3 regions of the Streptomyces sp. NPDC001549 genome follow, and region 1 is predicted to be linked to each of the others. Evidence: riboswitches for the same ligand, from Rfam matches in the RefSeq annotation. Region 1 holds a riboswitch; each other region holds the start of a gene.

The links. A riboswitch is a leader RNA that binds a small molecule or an ion and turns the genes downstream of it on or off. The one in region 1 is predicted to bind cyclic di-AMP.
Region 2: it holds a riboswitch for cyclic di-AMP, as region 1 does, so the genes downstream of both, ACFY04_RS38545 (transglycosylase family protein) here and ACFY04_RS20650 (LysM peptidoglycan-binding domain-containing M23 family metallopeptidase) in region 1, are expected to answer to the same signal.
Region 3: it holds a riboswitch for cyclic di-AMP, as region 1 does, so the genes downstream of both, ACFY04_RS26950 (M23 family metallopeptidase) here and ACFY04_RS20650 (LysM peptidoglycan-binding domain-containing M23 family metallopeptidase) in region 1, are expected to answer to the same signal.

What each region holds. Positions count from the first base shown of each region.
Region 1 is NZ_JBIAVJ010000012.1:30,362-36,248, forward strand. Features, by position in the region: gene ACFY04_RS20640 (MBL fold metallo-hydrolase) at 1-627, opposite strand, end outside; gene ACFY04_RS20645 (SGNH/GDSL hydrolase family protein) at 726-1,511, opposite strand; gene ACFY04_RS20650 (LysM peptidoglycan-binding domain-containing M23 family metallopeptidase) at 1,675-2,661, opposite strand; cyclic di-AMP (ydaO/yuaA leader) riboswitch at 2,664-2,862, opposite strand; gene ACFY04_RS20655 (tyrosine-protein phosphatase) at 3,155-3,946, shown strand; gene ACFY04_RS20660 (aspartate aminotransferase family protein) at 3,994-5,412, opposite strand; gene hpnH (adenosyl-hopene transferase HpnH) at 5,409-5,887, opposite strand, start outside.
Region 2 is NZ_JBIAVJ010000035.1:71,800-77,686, reverse strand. Features, by position in the region: gene ACFY04_RS38560 (globin domain-containing protein) at 1-916, opposite strand, end outside; gene ACFY04_RS38555 (cytochrome P450) at 1,047-2,360, shown strand; gene ACFY04_RS38550 (transglycosylase family protein) at 2,538-3,485, shown strand; cyclic di-AMP (ydaO/yuaA leader) riboswitch at 3,762-3,934, shown strand; gene ACFY04_RS38545 (transglycosylase family protein) at 3,938-4,654, shown strand; gene eno (phosphopyruvate hydratase) at 4,947-5,887, shown strand, end outside.
Region 3 is NZ_JBIAVJ010000018.1:129,115-135,001, forward strand. Features, by position in the region: gene ACFY04_RS26935 (DNA topoisomerase (ATP-hydrolyzing) subunit A) at 1-1,465, opposite strand, end outside; gene ACFY04_RS26940 (M16 family metallopeptidase) at 1,732-3,093, shown strand; gene ACFY04_RS26945 (pitrilysin family protein) at 3,114-4,481, shown strand; cyclic di-AMP (ydaO/yuaA leader) riboswitch at 4,699-4,858, shown strand; gene ACFY04_RS26950 (M23 family metallopeptidase) at 4,871-5,674, shown strand; gene ACFY04_RS26955 (GntR family transcriptional regulator) at 5,861-5,887, shown strand, end outside.

The DNA of each region.
Region 1 (5,887 bases):
GGCGATCTTGGTGCTCTCGTTCCAGTCCAGCTCGCGCAGCCGGTCGGCCGGTACGCCCCAGCGTTCCAGGTGCGCGCCGACGCCCAGCGGGACGGCGAAGACCGTGTCCGTACCGGCCAGCGCCTTGATCGTCGGCACGTCGAGGTGGTCGTAGTGGTCGTGCGAGATGACCACGACGTCGACCGTGCCCAGCGAGGCCAGCGGGACCGGTACGGGGTGCAGCCGCTTGGGACCGGCGAAGGGGAAGGGGGAGCACCGCTCGCCCCACACCGGATCGAACAGCACCCGGCGCCCGTCGATCTCCGCGAGCACGCTGGAGTGCCCCATCCAGGTCAGCCGCAGGCCGCTCGCGGGCGGCTTCGCCAGGTCCGCGAGGGTCGTCGGGTGGACCGGGATCGGCGCGGCGGGGCTGCGCCGCACCCGCTGCTCCCGGTGGAAGTAGATCTTGGCGAACTCGGCCATCGACCCCGAGGGCCTGTTCCGGGCCCCGACCGGGTTCTGGAAGACGCCGTCGGCGAAGTTCGGCGAGCGCTGGATCCGCTCCAGCCGGGCACCGGACGGGTCCGCGCCGAAGGCTTCGGGCCGCAGGGCACGCAGCCGCGGACGCAGGGGACGGGAGCCGGTCAAAGCGCCTCCAGGGAGGATGGGGTCAGGATGGTCGTCGCTCTACGACCATCCCAACGCACACCGGCCCCGAAGGATTCCGCTTCCGGCTCCCGCTCCCGCTACAGCGGCAGCAGGTCCGGCCGCTTCGCCTCCACGTGGTCCCCGGAGGACTCCCCGCGCAGCCGCCGGCCGATCCACGGCGCGAGGTGGTCCCGCGCCCACTGGATGTTGTCCCGGGTCACGTCCACCGAGCCGCGCGGCCGCTGCGGGGGCCACGGCTGGTCGGGGTCGGCCGGCACGTCCAGCCCGAGCACCTGCGCGGCGCGCAGCGCGACCCGCGTGTGTCCCTCGGGCGAGAGGTGCAGCCGGTCCGTGTCCCAGGCCCGCCGGTCCTGTACGGACTTCAGCGACCAGAGGTCGAGCACCGGGCAGTCGTAGCGGTCGGCGATGGCGCGGACGTGCGCGCTGTAGGTCGCCACCTTGCCGCGGAGGTGCTTGAGCACCGGTACGCCGCGCGTGTCGAAGCCCGTGGTGATCATGACCTGGCCCACGGACCCGGTGAGGTCGGCCACGGCCGCCTCGAACCGCTCCGCCACGTCGTCCGGGTCGGTGCCCGGCCGGATGATGTCGTTGCCGCCCGCGCAGAAGGTCACCAGGTCCGGTGCGAGGGCCTTGGCTCTCGGAAGCTGGTCGGCCACGATCTGGTCGAGGAGCTTCCCCCGCACCGCCAGATTCGCATACCGGAAGTCATGCTCTTCGCGCTGATCGGCCAGGAGCACGGCGAGCCGGTCCGCCCAGCCGAGAAAAGAATCCCCGGGTCCCGGGTCCCCCACGCCCTCGGTGAAGCTGTCCCCGATCGCCGCGTACGAGCCGATGGTCTTGAGTTTCGTCGTCGTCGCTGCCACGAGAACCCATCCTTCACTCCCGTAACCAACCTACGCCAACGTAATGAGGGGTTGACGGACCGTGATCTATACCACGCGAGGGATAAGGAATAAGTACACGCGAGGCCGGGACCCCCCTCGGGTCCCGGCCTCACGCGTGTCGGTGCTCCGGCGGCGGGTGCCGTCAGAGGCTCGCGCCCTTGGAGCGGAGGTAGGCGATCGGGTCCATGTCCGAGCCGTAGGACGGGGTCGTACGGATCTCGAAGTGGAGGTGGGGACCGGTCGAGTTGCCGGTGGAGCCGGAGAGGCCGATGGCCTGCCCGGCGGTGACGCTCTGGCCGGAGGAGACGGAGAGCTGGGACAGGTGGGCGTACTGGGAGTACTTGCCGTCCGCGTGCCGGATGACGATCTCATTGCCGTACGAGCCGCTCCAGCCGGCGGAGACCACGGTGCCCGCGCCGACGGCCTTGACGGTGGTGCCGGAGCTCGCGATGAAGTCGACGCCGGTGTGGTAGCCGGAGGACCACATGCTGCCGGCGACCTTGTACTGGGTGGAGACGCCGCCGCCGACCGGGGCCACGAAGCCGCCGGCGGACTGCGGCGCGGCGGCGGGGGCCTCGGCCTGGGACTCAGCGGCGGCTTCCCGCTGCGCCGGGGCGGCCTGCTCGGCCTGCTTGCGGACCGGCTTCGGCGCGGCCGGCTCGGCGTCGGCCTCGGGGGCCGGGGCGGCCTCGGCCTCCGCCTCGGCCGGAGCCGGCTCGGCGGGACCGCCGAGGTTCAGCTTCAGGCCCGGGTGGATCAGCGACGGGTTGCCGCCGACGGCCTCGCGGTTGTCGGCGTACAGCTGCTCCCAGCCGCCGGACAGGTGGCGCTCGGCGGCGATCTTGGAGAGGTAGTCGCCCGGCACGACGGTGTAGACGGTCGGTGCGGCCTGCACGGCGGCGACGGGGGCCGCCTGCAGAGCGACGGGGGCCTGCGGGGCCACCGCGGGGGTCACCGCGGGGGTCACCGCGGGGGTCACCGCGGGGGCGGCGGCCGGGGCACCGGCCGCCTGGGCGCCGGCGGCACCGATCAGCGGCAGCGCGAGGGCCGCGCCACCGGTTCCGGCGACGGCGAAACCGCGGGAAAGGGAAAGGGACTTGGGACGGCGGTGCTTACCCTTACCAGGCATGACAAATTCCTCTCCGGCGCCTGCGAGGTGAGCTGTCGGGTTCGGACTGGAGATGTCCGGCCGTACATGTACGGGACACGCACGACTTCACCCCGAGCCGTCCCGGCGAAAGGATCTCCGGGTCGGCGGCTTGCCTGGTTCCCCCGCTCCTGCCGCGCGAATAGGTCGGATGCGTTTTCCGGGAGGCGGCAGGATTTGGCGGTCCACCCGGATCGATCGCGAAGGTAATCCCTTGCGGCCACACGGAACAAGCCGTGAATTCCCTGACGGAATAACAGGCATGAGGGACCGACGGAATTACCGTCACCCTCCGTCCATTTCCCGCCGCCAACAGCCGCCCCGACGGGGCCATTCGCCTTTAGCGATCAGGCACTCACGGTCACCGTATGATCTGGCTCACGGGGACGCGCCCGATCTCGCCTCCGGATATGGCAAGTTGGCGCCAAGCAGTGCAATTCGGACAGAGGGCCCACGACGTGGCGAAGGAGTTGCTTTGACCCAGCAGATACAGGAGCCGGAGCTGTCCGGAGTGCGCAATTTCCGCGATGTGGGCGGATTGCCGACTTCTGACGGCCGAACGGTCAGGACGGGACGACTGTTCCGAAGCGGACATCTTGCGCATGCCACTGAAAGCGACGCAGAGTTCCTCGCCTCGCTCGGCCTCCACACCATCTTCGACTTCCGCAACGTCGCCGACCACGCGCTGGAGGGTCCGGACGTCGAGCTGCAGGGCGTGCGGAACGTCAACATCCCGCTCTCGGACCCGGCCGACGGCCGGGAGTTCTGGCGGCTGGTCCGCGACGGCGACCTCGTGCAGCTGCGCGAGCTCCTGGGCGACGGCAAGGCCGCGGCCCGGATGTCGAACTCGTACCGCGGGATCATCCGGCAGCGCACGGCCGAGCACAGCCGGGTCGTGCACGCCCTCGCCGAGGACAGCGTCCCCGCGCTGATGCACTGCGCGGCCGGCAAGGACCGGGCCGGCCTGTCGATCGCCGTCACCCTGCTCGCGCTGGGCGTCGAGCGCGAGGCGATCGTGGCGGACTACCTGGAGTCGAACGCCCCGCACCGCCGCTACCGCGTGCGCCGCACCGACGAGTCGGAGGGCGCCCGCTCCCCCGAGGTGATGGAGCTGCTCGCGCCGCTCTTCGACGCCCGCGCCGAGTACTTGGTGGCCGCCTTCGACACCATCGACGAGATCTGGGGCGAGGTGGACCGCTACCTGGCGGAGGGCCTCGGGCTGACGCCCGAGACCCTCGACCGGCTGCGGGACCGGCTCCTCGTCTGACGGGGGCGGGAGGGCGGGGACCGGTCCCCCACGGGGCGGGCGGGCCGTCAGCGCGTGGCGACGGCCTGCTTCACCAGGGTCCGGCCGAAGTCCCAGATCAGCCCGGACCCGCCGTGCGCCTCGTCCATGACCTCACGGAAGGCCCCGACGAACCGGTCCACGTCCGCCTCGTCCACGATCAGCGGCGGGATCAGCTTGATCACCTCCAGGTGGTCCCCGGAGACCTGGGTGAGGATCCGGTGCTTCTGCAGCAGCGGCACCACGACCATCTGCGCGAAGAGCCCCTTGCGGGCCGCCTGCAGCATGGTCCACCGGCTGCGCAGGCCCAGCGAGGACGGCCGGCCGAACTCGATGCCGATCATCAGCCCGCGCCCCCGCACCTCGTGCAGCAGCTCGTACTCGTCCACCAGCGCGGCAAGCCGCCCGCGCAGCAGGTCGCCCATGGCCCGGGCGTTCGCCACGACCTCCTCGTCCTCCATGACGGACAGGACCGCGAGGCCCGCCGCCATGGCCTGGGCGTTGGAACCGAAGCTCGCGGAGTGCACGAGCACCCGGTCCATGGACGAGTAGACCTTCTTGAAGATCCAGTCCTTGCCCAGGGTCGCGCCGACCGGGACGTATCCGCCCGACAGCGCCTTCGCCACGCACACCAGGTCCGGTTCCACGCCCGGCTCATGCTGGTACGCGTAGAAGTCGCCGGTACGTCCGAGGCCGGTCTGCACCTCGTCCGCGATCAGCAGCGCCCCCCGCCGGTGCAGCATCTCCTGCGCGGCGAGCAGGAATCCGGGCGGGGCGGCCAGGACCCCCTTGCCCTGGATCGGCTCCACGACGAAGGCGGCCACGTCCCCGCGCTTCAGCTCGCGCTCCAGGGCCGCGAGGTCCCCGAGCGCGATCTTCGTGTCGGGGAGCAGCGGTGCGAAGCCGTCGCGGAAGCCGCCCTCCCCGTTCACCGAGAGGGAGCCGGTGGTCAGCCCGTGGAAGGCGTGGTCGCAGTAGAGGATCCTGGGGCGCCCGGTGGCGTACCGGGCGAACTTCAGGGCCGTCTCCACCGCCTCGGTGCCGCTGTTGCCGAAGAAGACCCGCTCCAGGTGCGGGCTGTACGAGAGCAGCTTCTCGGCCAGCAGCCCGGGCAGCGGCTGGCAGTCGAACCGGGTCAGGTCGGCGAGCTGGGCGTCCAGGACGTCGTGCAGGGCGCGGCGGACGACCGGGTGGTGCCGGCCCAGGCCCATCACTCCGAACCCGGCCAGCATGTCCAGGTAGTCGTTGCCCTCCGCGTCCCAGAAGTGGGCACCCTCGGCCCGCTCGTAGACCTTGTCGAAGCCGATGGTGTGCAGCATGCGGGGCAGCTGGTGGTTGAGGTGCCGGGCGTGCAGCTCGTACCGCTCCGCGCCGCGCTCGGCCAGCAGGGCGCCGAGGTCGAAGCCCTTGCCCCGGCCGCCCCCTTCCTCCTGTGGCTGCCCGGTCATGCCGACTTGCCCCGGTTGCTTGCGATGGTCTCCCGGGCCGCGCGCAGGGATTCCTTGAGGGAGCCCATGGTGGCGAGGACGGCGGTGGGCTCGTAGCCGCAGTGCGCCATGCAGTTCGCGCAGCGCGGGTCCTTTCCGCGGCCGTACTTGTCCCAGTCGGTGTCGTTGATGAGCTCGCGGTACGTCGGTACGTAGCCGTCGCTCATCAGATAGCAGGGGCGCTGCCAGCCGAAGAGGGAGTAATTCGGAATGGCCCAGGCCGTGCAGGGGAAATCGACCTTTCCTTCCAGGAAGTCCAGGAAGAGCGGTGAGTGGTTGAGCCGCCAGCGCCGCCGGTTGCCGCCTGCGAAGGCCTTCCTGAAGAGTTCTCGGGTCTGGTCGACGCCCAGGAAGTGCTCCTGGTCGGGGGCCTTTTCGTAGGCATAGGCGGGCGAGATCATCATTTCGTCGACCTGGAGGTCGTCATTGAGGTAGT
Region 2 (5,887 bases), on a different contig from region 1:
GCCCGGGCGCGGGCGTGATGTAGGTGACGGCGAGCCAGCCGCAGCGGGCGGCGTACGCGTCGATGAGCGGGCGGTCGTAGAGGTGCGCGCCGTCCCGGGCCACCACGAAGAGCCGTACGTCCTGATCGTGAGGATGCTCCGCGAGGTCCTCCAGCAGGGCCCGGATGGGCGCCCACCCGGTGCCGGCGGCGATCAGGCTGACCGGGCGGTCCTCGCGGCGGAAGGTCAGCTGCCCGCCGGCGGCGCCGAGCCGCAGTACGTCGCCCGGCCGGGTCTCGCGGACCAGGGCGGTGCTCAGCCGCCCCCGGTCGACCCGGCTGACGTGCAGGTCGACGGTGCCGTCGGGGCGGGGGGCGTTGCCGATGGAGTAGGTGCGCCAGGTCGTCGGGACCCGTTCGCTGCTCACGCTCGTGTACTGGCCGGGGAGATAGGGGAAGGGAGCGTGCGGCCGCAGCGTCAGGACGCCTATGTCCGGTCCGTACTGGAGGTGGCGCACGACCTCCGCGTCCCACCACGGCGGGCCCTCGCTCGCGTCGGCGCCGGCCGTCATCGCGTCGGCCATCACCTGGTAGGCCTCGGCCCAGGCCTTCTCGACGGGTGGGGTCCAGGCCTCGCCGGAGGTCTCCGCGAGTGCGGCGAGCAGGCTGGCGCCGACGGCCGCGTAGTGCTCGGGGCGGACCAGGAACTTGCGGTGGTCGCGTCCCAGGTCGCGCAGGTAGGGGCCGAGGGTCTCGTCGCCGAGGTGGGCGATCACGTGGGTGAGCGCGGCGAAGAGCCGGTCCCGCTGGCGTTCCATGTCGTGGAGGGAGTCCGGGAAGAGGGCGCGGACTCCGGGGTTGTGCCAGAAGAGGTGGGTGTAGAAGAACTTGACGGCGTGCTCGGCTCGTCTCTCCACCACCGCGAAACTGCTTTTCAAGATCCTGACATCCACAAAACCGAAAGTAGGAATGCCGGCGAAGTTCAGGTCAAGGGATGGACGATCTACGGACAGCCGCGACGAACCAGTCATATCGGATGGGGGTTCGGCGCCGGGATACGGTCATCAGGTGCACGATCAGACCTCCGGAATCCCCGCCGAAACCCCCGCGGACACTCCCGCCGACACCCCTGCCGCCGAGGGCCCCACCCTCTTCGACTGGGAGTTCGCGACCGACCCCTACCCGGCCTACGCCTGGCTGCGCGAGCACTCCCCGGTGCACCGCACCAAGCTGCCCAGCGGGGTCGAGGCATGGCTCGTCACCCGGTACGCCGACGCCCGCCAGGCCCTCGCCGACCAGCGGCTGAGCAAGAATCCGGCGCACCACGCGGAGCCCGCGCACGCCAAGGGCAAGACCGGGATCCCGGGGGAGCGCAAGGCGGAGCTGATGACGCACCTGCTCAACATCGACCCACCGGACCACACCCGGCTGCGGCGGCTGGTGTCGAAGGCCTTCACCCCGCGCAGGGTCGCCGAGTTCGCCCCCCGGGTGCAGGCGCTCACCGACCACCTGATCGACGGGTTCGCGGGGAAAGGTGAGGCTGATCTCATTCACGAGTTCGCCTTCCCGCTCCCCATCTACGCCATCTGCGAGATGCTCGGGGTACCGCGCGAGGACCAGGACGACTTCCGTGACTGGGCCGGCATGATGATCCGCCACGGTGGCGGTCCGCGCGGCGGGGTCGCCCGGTCGGTCAAGCAGATGCGGACCTACCTCGGTGAACTCATTCACCGCAAAAGGGATGATCTGGGCGACGATCTGATCTCCGACCTGATCCGGGCGAGCGATCACGGCGACCATCTGACGGAGGGCGAGGCCACCGCCATGGCCTTCATCCTGCTTTTCGCCGGTTTCGAGACCACCGTGAACCTCATCGGCAACGGGGTCCACTCCCTCTTCATGAACCCCGGGCAGCGCGAGCGCCTCCAGCTCTCCCTCGCCGCCGGGGAGAGCGGACTGCTGGCCACCGGGGTCGAGGAACTGCTGCGCTACGACGGCCCGGTGGAGCTGGCGACCTGGCGGTTCGCCACCGAGCCGCTGACCCTCGGCGGCATGCGGATCGAGGCCGGCGATCCGGTCCTGGTCGTCCTCGCGGCCGCCGACCGGGATCCGGAGCGCTTCGCGGACCCGGACACCCTCGACCTCTCCCGGACCGACAACCAGCACCTCGGGTACGGGCACGGCATCCACTACTGCGTGGGTGCGCCGCTCGCCCGGCTCGAAGGACAGACCGCGCTCGCGACTTTGCTGACGCGTCTGCCTGATCTGGAACTTGCTGTTCCATCCCAAGACCTGCGCTGGCGCGGGGGGTTGATCATGCGAGGGCTACGTACTCTTCCCGTCCGATTCGCGGCTCAAAACACTTGCGCGGATCCTGATTAAAAGTCAGATCCCGCTTGAACTTGTGACAATCGTTCGAACCCCGCTAGGTTCTGCCGTTACCCCGCTGTTATATGCGAAAGGTGATCCCTCATGCTCTCCGGGAACGGCCGTCACAGACGCCCCCGCCAGGTCCCCGCGCTGGTTGTCACAGCCGGAGTCACTGGCTCTGCGCTGGCCATGCCGCTGTTGGCCGCCACCAGCGCCACCGCCGCCGACACGTCCACGTGGGACAAGGTCGCCGAGTGCGAGAGCGGCGGCTCGTGGAGCGCGAACTTCGGCAGTGGCGCCTACGGCGGACTCCAGTTCACCCAGGAGGAGTGGCAGGGCGCCGGCGGGCTCGACTTCGCCGAGCGCCCCGACCTGGCGAGCCGATCCCAGCAGATCGCCGTGGCCGAGCGGGTGCTGGGCTCGACGGGACCGCAGGCGTGGCCGCTGTGCGCGGCCTCGGCCGGTCTGGTCCGGGAGAGCCCCGCCGCGAAGGTGGACCCCGGTCTGCCCGGTGGTCAGGGCCCGCTCGCCCCCGCGCCGTCCCGCCCGGACGACGCCGTTCCGTCCACCAAGGGCGGCAAGCCGTCCACGGACTACGGGTCGCCGACCCCGGCCCCGGCTCCGAGCCCGTCCAGCACTCCGTTCCTGATTCCCGACGCGCCGTCCATCGGACTGCCCGTCATGCCCGCGCCGGACATCCCGACGACTCCTCCGGTCGACCCGACGGCTCCGGTCCTGCCTGGCGGTCCGACCGGCACGCCGACCCCCGTCGACCCGACGGCGCCGACGCTGCCGGTGGACCCGACCACGCCCACCACCTCGCCCGTCACGCCGGGACTGCCCCCGGTCGACCCGAAGGCCCCCGCGGCCCCGGAGGTCCCGCAGACCACCGGCACCACTCCTGTCCAGGGCAATGGCAAGCACCGCGGTGCGCCGGAGGCCGTGCCGACGGCCCCGTCTGATGCCGCGTCGGACCCCACCTACACGGTCCAGGCGGGCGACAGCCTGGCGACCATCGCGGTTGCCAAGGGCGTAAAGGGGGGCTGGAACGGTCTCTACCAGGCCAATGAGAAGGTCATCGGTGAGGACGCCGACCTCATCAAGCCCGGTCAGAACCTGGATCTAACCGCGCAATAAGGACAGTTCAGTTACCCGGAAAGAGTCGAATGTCGGATTTCTGTAAGTGAGACATGTGTCTCTTCCGGTCAACTGGCGTGTCCCGCCTCGGGGCTTCCGCAAACCCCGCCCTCACCTGCGCAAACGCCCCTGCGGGGAGCGCAAGTAGGGGCCGTTTCTCCCCGATGTTCCTCGTTGAACATCGGGGAGAGACCTGTCTACCTTCTGAATCGCTCGCCACCGCGAGCTCCTTCGACCGCATCGCCGAATCCTGCCGGCGGACGGGGGGAACAGTCGTCGCGTCAAGCGCCGAAGGCAGGAGCGGGGGAACCAAGGTAGGTGCCGGGAGCGGCCGTTGAGAGACGGTCACGCCACCGGCTTGGGGTTAAGACGTGCGCTAGGTCGCACGGCCGGGCAACTCACTCGCCCGAACCCGACAGCTCACCTCGTAGGCGTCGGTGAGGAGAAACTCCATGCTGCTTTCCGGCAAGGGCAAGCACCGTCGCGGTACTGCAATCGAGCGGTCTGTCCGGATCGTCACGCTCGCCGGTGTCGCCGGTGTGGCCGTGGCCGCCCCCCTGATGGCCGCGGGCACCGCCAGCGCCGCCACCGCGTCCGAGTGGGACAAGGTCGCGCAGTGCGAGTCCGGTGGCAACTGGGCCATCAACACGGGCAACGGCTACTACGGCGGTCTGCAGTTCTCGCCCTCCACGTGGGCCGGGTTCGGTGGCAAGTCGTACGCCCCGCAGGCCAACCAGGCCTCCAAGTCGCAGCAGATAGCGGTCGCGGAGAAGGTCCTCAAGAGCCAGGGCAAGGGCGCCTGGCCGTCCTGTGGCAAGGGCCTGTCGAACTCCTCCTTCACCGGTGGCGGCTCCGAGGCCCCGGCGTCGAAGCCGCAGTCCAAGCCGCAGCCGAAGCCGAAGGCCGAGAAGCCGAAGACCGAGACCAAGGCCGCGCCGAAGGAGACCAAGCGCCCCGAGGCTCCGACCACCCGCTCCGAGCGTGCCGAGGCTCCGGCCGCGCCGAAGACCGGCAACGGCTCGTACGAGGTCAAGCCGGGCGACACCCTGGGCACCATCGCCGAGGCCAACGGCGTCAAGGGCGGCTGGCAGAAGCTCTTCGAGCTGAACAAGGACATCGTCTCGGACGCCGACCTGATCTTCCCGGGTCAGAAGCTGAAGCTCAGCTGAACATTGCGGCAAAAGCCGCAGAAACTTGTACGCGGCGTCAGCTGACCCCGTGCAGGATTCCCACCGCCCGGCGCGTGCCCCACGCGCCGGGCGGTGCTGCGTGCGGCCCCCGAAGGCCGATGATCAAGCGACCTATGTCCCGGAAGAGGGGTATTCGGTCCCTTTTTCGTCCCAGGGTCCGGGCGGTCGGGCGGCCCAGTGCCCGGATCCGGTTAGGCTCTAGGCGGCAAGGCCATCCCACGGCCTGACACGCCACCGCACACTCAGCGTCACATCCCAGAAGGAGATGCTCGTGCCGTCCATCGACGTCGTCGTAGCCCGGGAAATCCTGGACTCCCGAGGCAACCCCACGGTCGAGGTCGAGGTGGGCCTCGACGATGGCAGCACCGGCCGTGCTGCAGTTCCGTCCGGCGCCTCCACCGGTGCATTCGAGGCCATCGAGCTCCGTGACGGTGACCCCAACCGTTACTTCGGCAAGGGTGTCGAGAAGGCCGTCCTCGCCGTCATCGAGCAGATCGGCCCGGAGCTCGTCGGCTACGACGCCACCGAGCAGCGCCTGATCGACCAGGCCATGTTCGACCTGGACGCCACCGACAACAAGGGCTCGCTCGGCGCCAACGCCATCCTCGGCGTGTCCCTGGCCGTCGCGCACGCCGCGTCCGAGGCCTCGGACCTTCCGCTCTTCCGCTACCTCGGCGGTCCGAACGCGCACCTGCTGCCCGTTCCGATGATGAACATCCTCAACGGTGGGTCGCACGCCGACTCCAACGTGGACATCCAGGAGTTCATGATCGCCCCCATCGGCGCGGAGTCCTTCTCCGAGGCGCTGCGTTGGGGTGCCGAGGTCTACCACACCCTCAAGAAGGTCCTGCACACCAAGGGCCTCTCCACCGGCCTGGGCGACGAGGGCGGCTTCGCCCCGAACCTGGAGTCCAACCGCGCCGCGCTCGACCTCATCATCGAGGCCATCAAGCAGGCCGGCTACACCCCGGGCACGGACATCGCGCTCGCGCTCGACGTCGCCGCGTCCGAGTTCTACAAGGACGGCCAGTACGAGTTCGAGGGCAAGTCCCGCTCGGCCGCCGAGATGACCGACTACTACGCCGAGCTCGTCGAGGCGTACCCGCTCGTCTCCATCGAGGACCCGCTGTTCGAGGACGACTGGGACGGCTGGAAGACCATCACCGACCGCCTCGGCGCGAAGGTCCAGATCGTCGGTGACGACCTGTTCGT
Region 3 (5,887 bases), on a different contig from region 1:
TCTTCGCGACCGCCGCCAGTTCCGCGGAGACCAGCTTGCGCAGCTCGCTGTCCGACTCCAGGATCCCGGTCAGCTCGTCGATCTCGCCCGTCAGCCGGTCGCGCTCGGACTCCAGCTCGATCCGGTCGAACCGGGTGAGCCGGCGCAGCGGGGTGTCCAGGATGTACTGGGTCTGGATCTCGCTCAGCGAGAACCGCTCCATCAGCCGGGACTTGGCCTGCGCGGAGTTGTCGCTGTCCCGGATGAGCCGGATGACCTCGTCGATGTCGAGGAGCGCCACCAGCAGGCCCTCGACCAGGTGCAGCCGGTCGCGGCGCTTGGTGCGGCGGAACTCGCTGCGCCGCCGGACGACCTCGAAGCGGTGGTCGAGATAGACCTCCAGCAGCTCCTTGAGGCCCAGCGTCAGGGGCTGCCCGTCCACCAGCGCCACATTGTTGATGCCGAAGGACTCCTCCATCGGCGTCAGCTTGTAGAGCTGCTCCAGCACGGCCTCCGGGTGGAAGCCGTTCTTGATCTCGATGACCAGGCGCAGGCCGTGCGAGCGGTCGGTGAGGTCCTTGACGTCGGCGATGCCCTGGAGCTTCTTCGAGCCGACCAGGTCCTTGATCTTCGCGATGACCTTCTCGGGGCCGACCGTGAAGGGAAGTTCGGTGACGACCAGGCCCTTGCGGCGCGCCGTCACGTCCTCCACGGCCACCGTCGCGCGGATCTTGAAGGTGCCGCGGCCGTTCTCGTAGGCGTCCTTGATGCCCGAGAGCCCCACGATCCGGCCGCCCGTGGGCAGGTCGGGACCCGGTACGAAGCGCATCAGCGCCTCCAGGTCCGCCTGGGGGTACCGGATCAGGTGGCGGGCGGCGGCGATGACCTCGCCGAGGTTGTGCGGGGGCATGTTGGTGGCCATGCCGACCGCGATCCCGGACGCACCGTTGACCAGCAGGTTCGGGTAGGCGGCGGGCAGGGCGACCGGCTCCCGCTCCTGGCCGTCGTAGTTGGCGGTGAAGTCGACGGTGTCCTCGTCGATCGACTCCGTCATCAGCGACGTGGCGTCGGCCATCTTGCATTCGGTGTAACGCATCGCGGCCGGCGGGTCGTCGTTGCCGAGCGAGCCGAAGTTGCCGTGGCCGTCGACCAGCGGCAGCCGCATGGAGAAGGGCTGGGCCATGCGCACGAGGGCGTCGTAGATCGACGCGTCACCGTGCGGGTGGAGCTTGCCCATGACCTCGCCGACGACACGGGCGCACTTCACGTAGCCGCGGTCGGGGCGCAGGCCCATCTCGTTCATCTGGTACACGATGCGCCGGTGCACCGGCTTCATGCCGTCCCGGGCGTCGGGCAGGGCACGGGAGTAGATCACCGAGTACGCGTACTCGAGGAAGGAGCCCTGCATTTCGTCGACGACGTCGATGTCGAGGATCTTCTCCTCGAAATCCTCCGGCGGCGGGGTCTTCGTGCTGCGGCGGGCCATCGCTGCGCGGCTCCTTAACCAAAATGGGGTGTGCTGGGTGTCTGGCGGGGTGTCTGGCTGGGTCTGGCGGTCTTGTGGTGTCCGGCGAGGGTACGACGCGGACCATTGTGGCCCGGCGCACCGACAACGCCGACTCCGACCCCGGGGGTCCCCCCGGACGGAGTGCGGGGGAGTGACCCGGGAACTTATCCGGCGGTCGGCGCGCTTGCATACAGTGGCAGGTCGATAAGAAATCTCTGCATCGCGATCGAAGGGACCACATGCCCATGGGTCACACGGCCACAGCCCAGGCCGGCTCCGGCGGCCTGACAGCGACCGAGCACCGGCTGGCCAACGGCCTGCGCGTGGTGCTCTCCGAGGACCACCTGACCCCGGTCGCCGCGGTCTGCCTCTGGTACGACGTAGGCTCGCGCCACGAAGTCAAGGGACGCACCGGCCTGGCTCACCTCTTCGAGCACCTGATGTTCCAGGGGTCGGCGAGCGTTCCCGGCAACGGGCACTTCGAACTGGTCCAGGGCGCCGGCGGTTCCCTCAACGGGACCACCAGCTTCGAGCGCACCAACTACTTCGAGACGATGCCGACCCACCAGCTGGAGCTCGCGCTCTGGCTGGAAGCGGACCGGATGGGGTCTCTGCTGGCCGCCCTGGATGACGAGTCCATGGAGAACCAGCGCGACGTCGTCAAGAACGAGCGCCGCCAGCGGTACGACAACGTTCCGTACGGTACGGCCTTCGAGCGGCTCACCGCCCTGGCCTACCCCGAGGGCCACCCGTACCACCACACCCCGATCGGCTCCATGGCCGACCTGGACGCCGCCTCCCTGGAGGACGCGCGCACCTTCTTCCGTACGTACTACGCGCCCAACAACGCGGTGCTCTCGGTCGTCGGGGACATCGACCCCGAGCGGACGCTCGCCTGGGTCGAGAAGTACTTCGGCACCATCCCCGCGCACGACGGCAAGCAGCCGCCCCGCGACGGCTCGCTGCCCGACATCATCGGGGAGCAGCTGCGCGAGGAGATCGTCGAGGAGGTCCCGGCGCGTGCGCTGATGGCCGCCTACCGGCTGCCGCACGACGGCACCCGTGAGTGCGACGCCGCCGACGTGGCGCTGACCATCCTGGGCGGCGGCGAGTCCTCGCTGCTGCACAACCGGCTGGTACGCCGCGACCAGACCGCCGTCGCGGCCGGCTTCGGCATGCTGCGCCTGGCCGGGGCGCCCTCCCTGGGCTGGCTGGACGTCAAGACCTCCAGCGGGGTCGAGATCCCCGCCATCGAGGCGGCCGTGGACGAGGAGCTCGCGCGGTTCGCCGCCGAGGGCCCGACGGCCGAGGAGATGGAGCGCGCCCAGGCGCAGCTGGAGCGCGAGTGGCTGGACCGGCTGAGCACGGTGGCCGGCCGCGCCGACGAACTGTGCCGCTTCGCGGTGCTGTTCGGCGACCCGCAGCTGGCGCTGACCGCCGTCCAGCGCGTCCTCGACGTCACCGCCGAGGAGGTGCAGGCCGTGGCCGCGGCCAGGCTGCGCCCGGACAACCGCGCGGTGCTCGTCTACGAGCCGCTCGCGGCCGACGAGTCCGACCAGCACGCCGAGTCCGACGACTCCGACGAGAACGAGGGGGCGGAGCAGTGAGCGACACGGCAGCCGTCACGATGACCTTCCACCCGCGCCCGCAGGCCGGCGAGCCGCAGCCGTGGGCCTTCCCGGCCCCCGACCGCGGGCAGCTGTCCAACGGGCTGACCCTGCTGCGCTGCCACCGGCCGGGCCAGCAGGTCGTCGCGGTCGAGGTCAACCTCGCCGCCCCGCTCGACGCTGAGCCCGAGGGCCTGGACGGCGTGGCGACCATCATGGCGCGGGCGTTCTCCGAGGGCACCGACAAGCACTCCGCCGAGGAGTTCGCGGCCGAGCTGGAGCGCTGCGGCGCCACCCTGGACGCGCACGCCGACCACCCGGGCCTGCGGGTCTCGCTGGAGGTCCCGGCCTCCCGGCTGCCCAAGGCGCTGGGCCTGCTCGCCGAGGCGCTGCGCGCCCCCGCCTTCGCCGACGCCGAGGTCGACCGGCTGGTGCGCAACCGGCTCGACGAGATCCCGCACGAGCTGGCCAACCCGCAGCGCCGCGCCGCCAAGCAGCTCTCCAAGGAGCTCTTCCCGGCCACCCTGCGGATGTCCCGGCCGCGCCAGGGCACCGAGGAGACGGTCGCCCGGATCGACTCCGCCGCCGTACGCGCCTTCTACGAGGCCCACGTACGCCCCGCCACCGCCACCGCGGTGGTCGTCGGCGACCTGACCGGCATCGACCTGGACGCCGTGCTCGCGGACACCCTGGGCACCTGGACGGGCAACACCGCCGCCGCGCTCCCGGTGCCGCCGGTGACCGCCGACGACACCGGCCGCGTGGTCATCGTGGACCGGCCCGGCGCGGTCCAGACGCAGCTGCTGATCGGCCGGATCGGGGCGGACCGCCACGACCGGGTGTGGGCGGCCCAGGTGCTGGGCACGTACTGCCTGGGCGGCACCCTCACCTCGCGCCTGGACAAGGTGCTGCGCGAGGAGAAGGGGTACACCTACGGCGTGCGCGCCTTCGGCCAGGTGCTGCGCTCCACCGCGGACGGCAAGGGCGCCTCGATGCTCGCCATCAGCGGCTCGGTGGACACCCCGAACACCGGACCGGCGCTGGAGGACCTCTGGAAGGTGCTGCGCACCCTCGCGGAGGGCGGTCTGACCGACGCCGAACGCGATGTCGCCGTGCAGAACCTGGTGGGCGTGGCCCCGCTGAAGTTCGAGACGGCGGCCTCGGTCGCGGGCACCCTCGCCGACCAGGTCGAGCAGGAGCTGCCGGACGACTACCAGGCGCAGTTGTACGCGCAGCTCGCCGAAACGGGCACGGTGGAGGCGACCACGGCGGTCGTCAAGGCCTTCCCCGCGGACCGGCTGGTCACCGTCCTGGTGGGCGACGCGGCGCTGATCGAGGAGCCCGTGCGGGCTCTTGGGATCGGAGAGGTCACGGTCGTCTCCAACTGACCGGCGGATGACGGCTCATTGAGGGCCGGCTGAAGGTTTCAGCAAGGGGTTCTGGTGACTTGGTCACCGGAACCCCTTTTGTCCGTTTAATGGTGAGGTTGCTTTTATGTGGTGTGGCGTACGCAACAAAAAGCCGTGTCTGTTTGGCGATTGACTGATGATCCGCCTAGCGTCGGCCGTGCTGTCCGTCAGTTGTGCCCGCCGCACCCGCGGCACCGGACAGTGATCGCCGAGTCCCCGTCAGGCGCGAGCCTGGGGAGCCGGGGACCCACATGAGTCCCTGGGGTGAATCGGACCCCCTCGCAAGAGGAGATCCGTAGGAGACCTTCCTGCTCCGAACCCGTCAGCTAACCCGGTAGGCGAGAAGGAAGGAAAGGATCAAACCCTTCATGGCGTTTGGCAGTCGTCCCGCTGGTACCGGTAAGCACCGTGGCTCCAGCCGTCTGAGCAAGAAGACCGCCGGTTACGCCGGTATCGCCGCGATCGCCACCACGGGTGTGGTCGGCTCGCTCGCCGCCCCGGCCTTCGCCGCGGACAACCACAGCAGCAACATCGGCCAGGACAGCGGCCTGGGCGCCGTGGTCGTCGCCGAGGACCTCGCGGGCGACATCGCCGACCAGGCCGAGTCCCAGCACCGCGGCGCCGAGCAGGACGCCGTCAAGGCGCAGGCCGAGGCCGACGCGAAGCAGCGGGCCGCGGAGGCCAAGCGCCTCGCCGAGGCCAAGGCGAAGGCCGAGCGCGATGCCGCCGAGCGCGCCGCCCGCGAGGAGGAGCGCAAGCGCCTCAACACCTTCGTCGCCCCGGTGGACGGCTCGTACGTCAGCACGCAGTACCACGCGGGCGGCGGCATGTGGTCCTCCGGCAGCCACACGGGCATCGACTTCCACGCCGCCTCCGGCACCTCGGTCCACGCGGTGGGCGTCGGCACCGTCGTCGAGGCCGGCTGGGGCGGCGCGTACGGCAACAACGTCGTCATCAAGCACAACGACGGCACCTACACCCAGTACGGGCACATGACCTCGCTGAGCGTCTCCGTCGGCCAGCAGGTCATCCCGGGCCAGCAGATCGGCCTGTCGGGCTCCACCGGCAACTCCAGCGGCCCGCACCTGCACTTCGAGGCCCGCACAGGCTCGCAGTACGGCTCGGACATCGACCCGATCGCGTACCTGCGCTCGCACGGCGTCAGCCTCTGACCCCGCCTGGCGCACCGCTTCACCGAAGACCCCGGCTCCCCGAGCCGGGGTCTTTGTGTGTTGCGTCTTTGTGCAAATGTTTCGTATTTCTGGCCGCTCTCGGAAATTATCGTGTGTTGCAATAGAGTCGCAGCGCACGCATGTGCGTGCAATGACTGGTAGTCGGAAATAGGCGGAGGTTCGGTCTTGCGTATTCCTGCGCACGCGGTATGC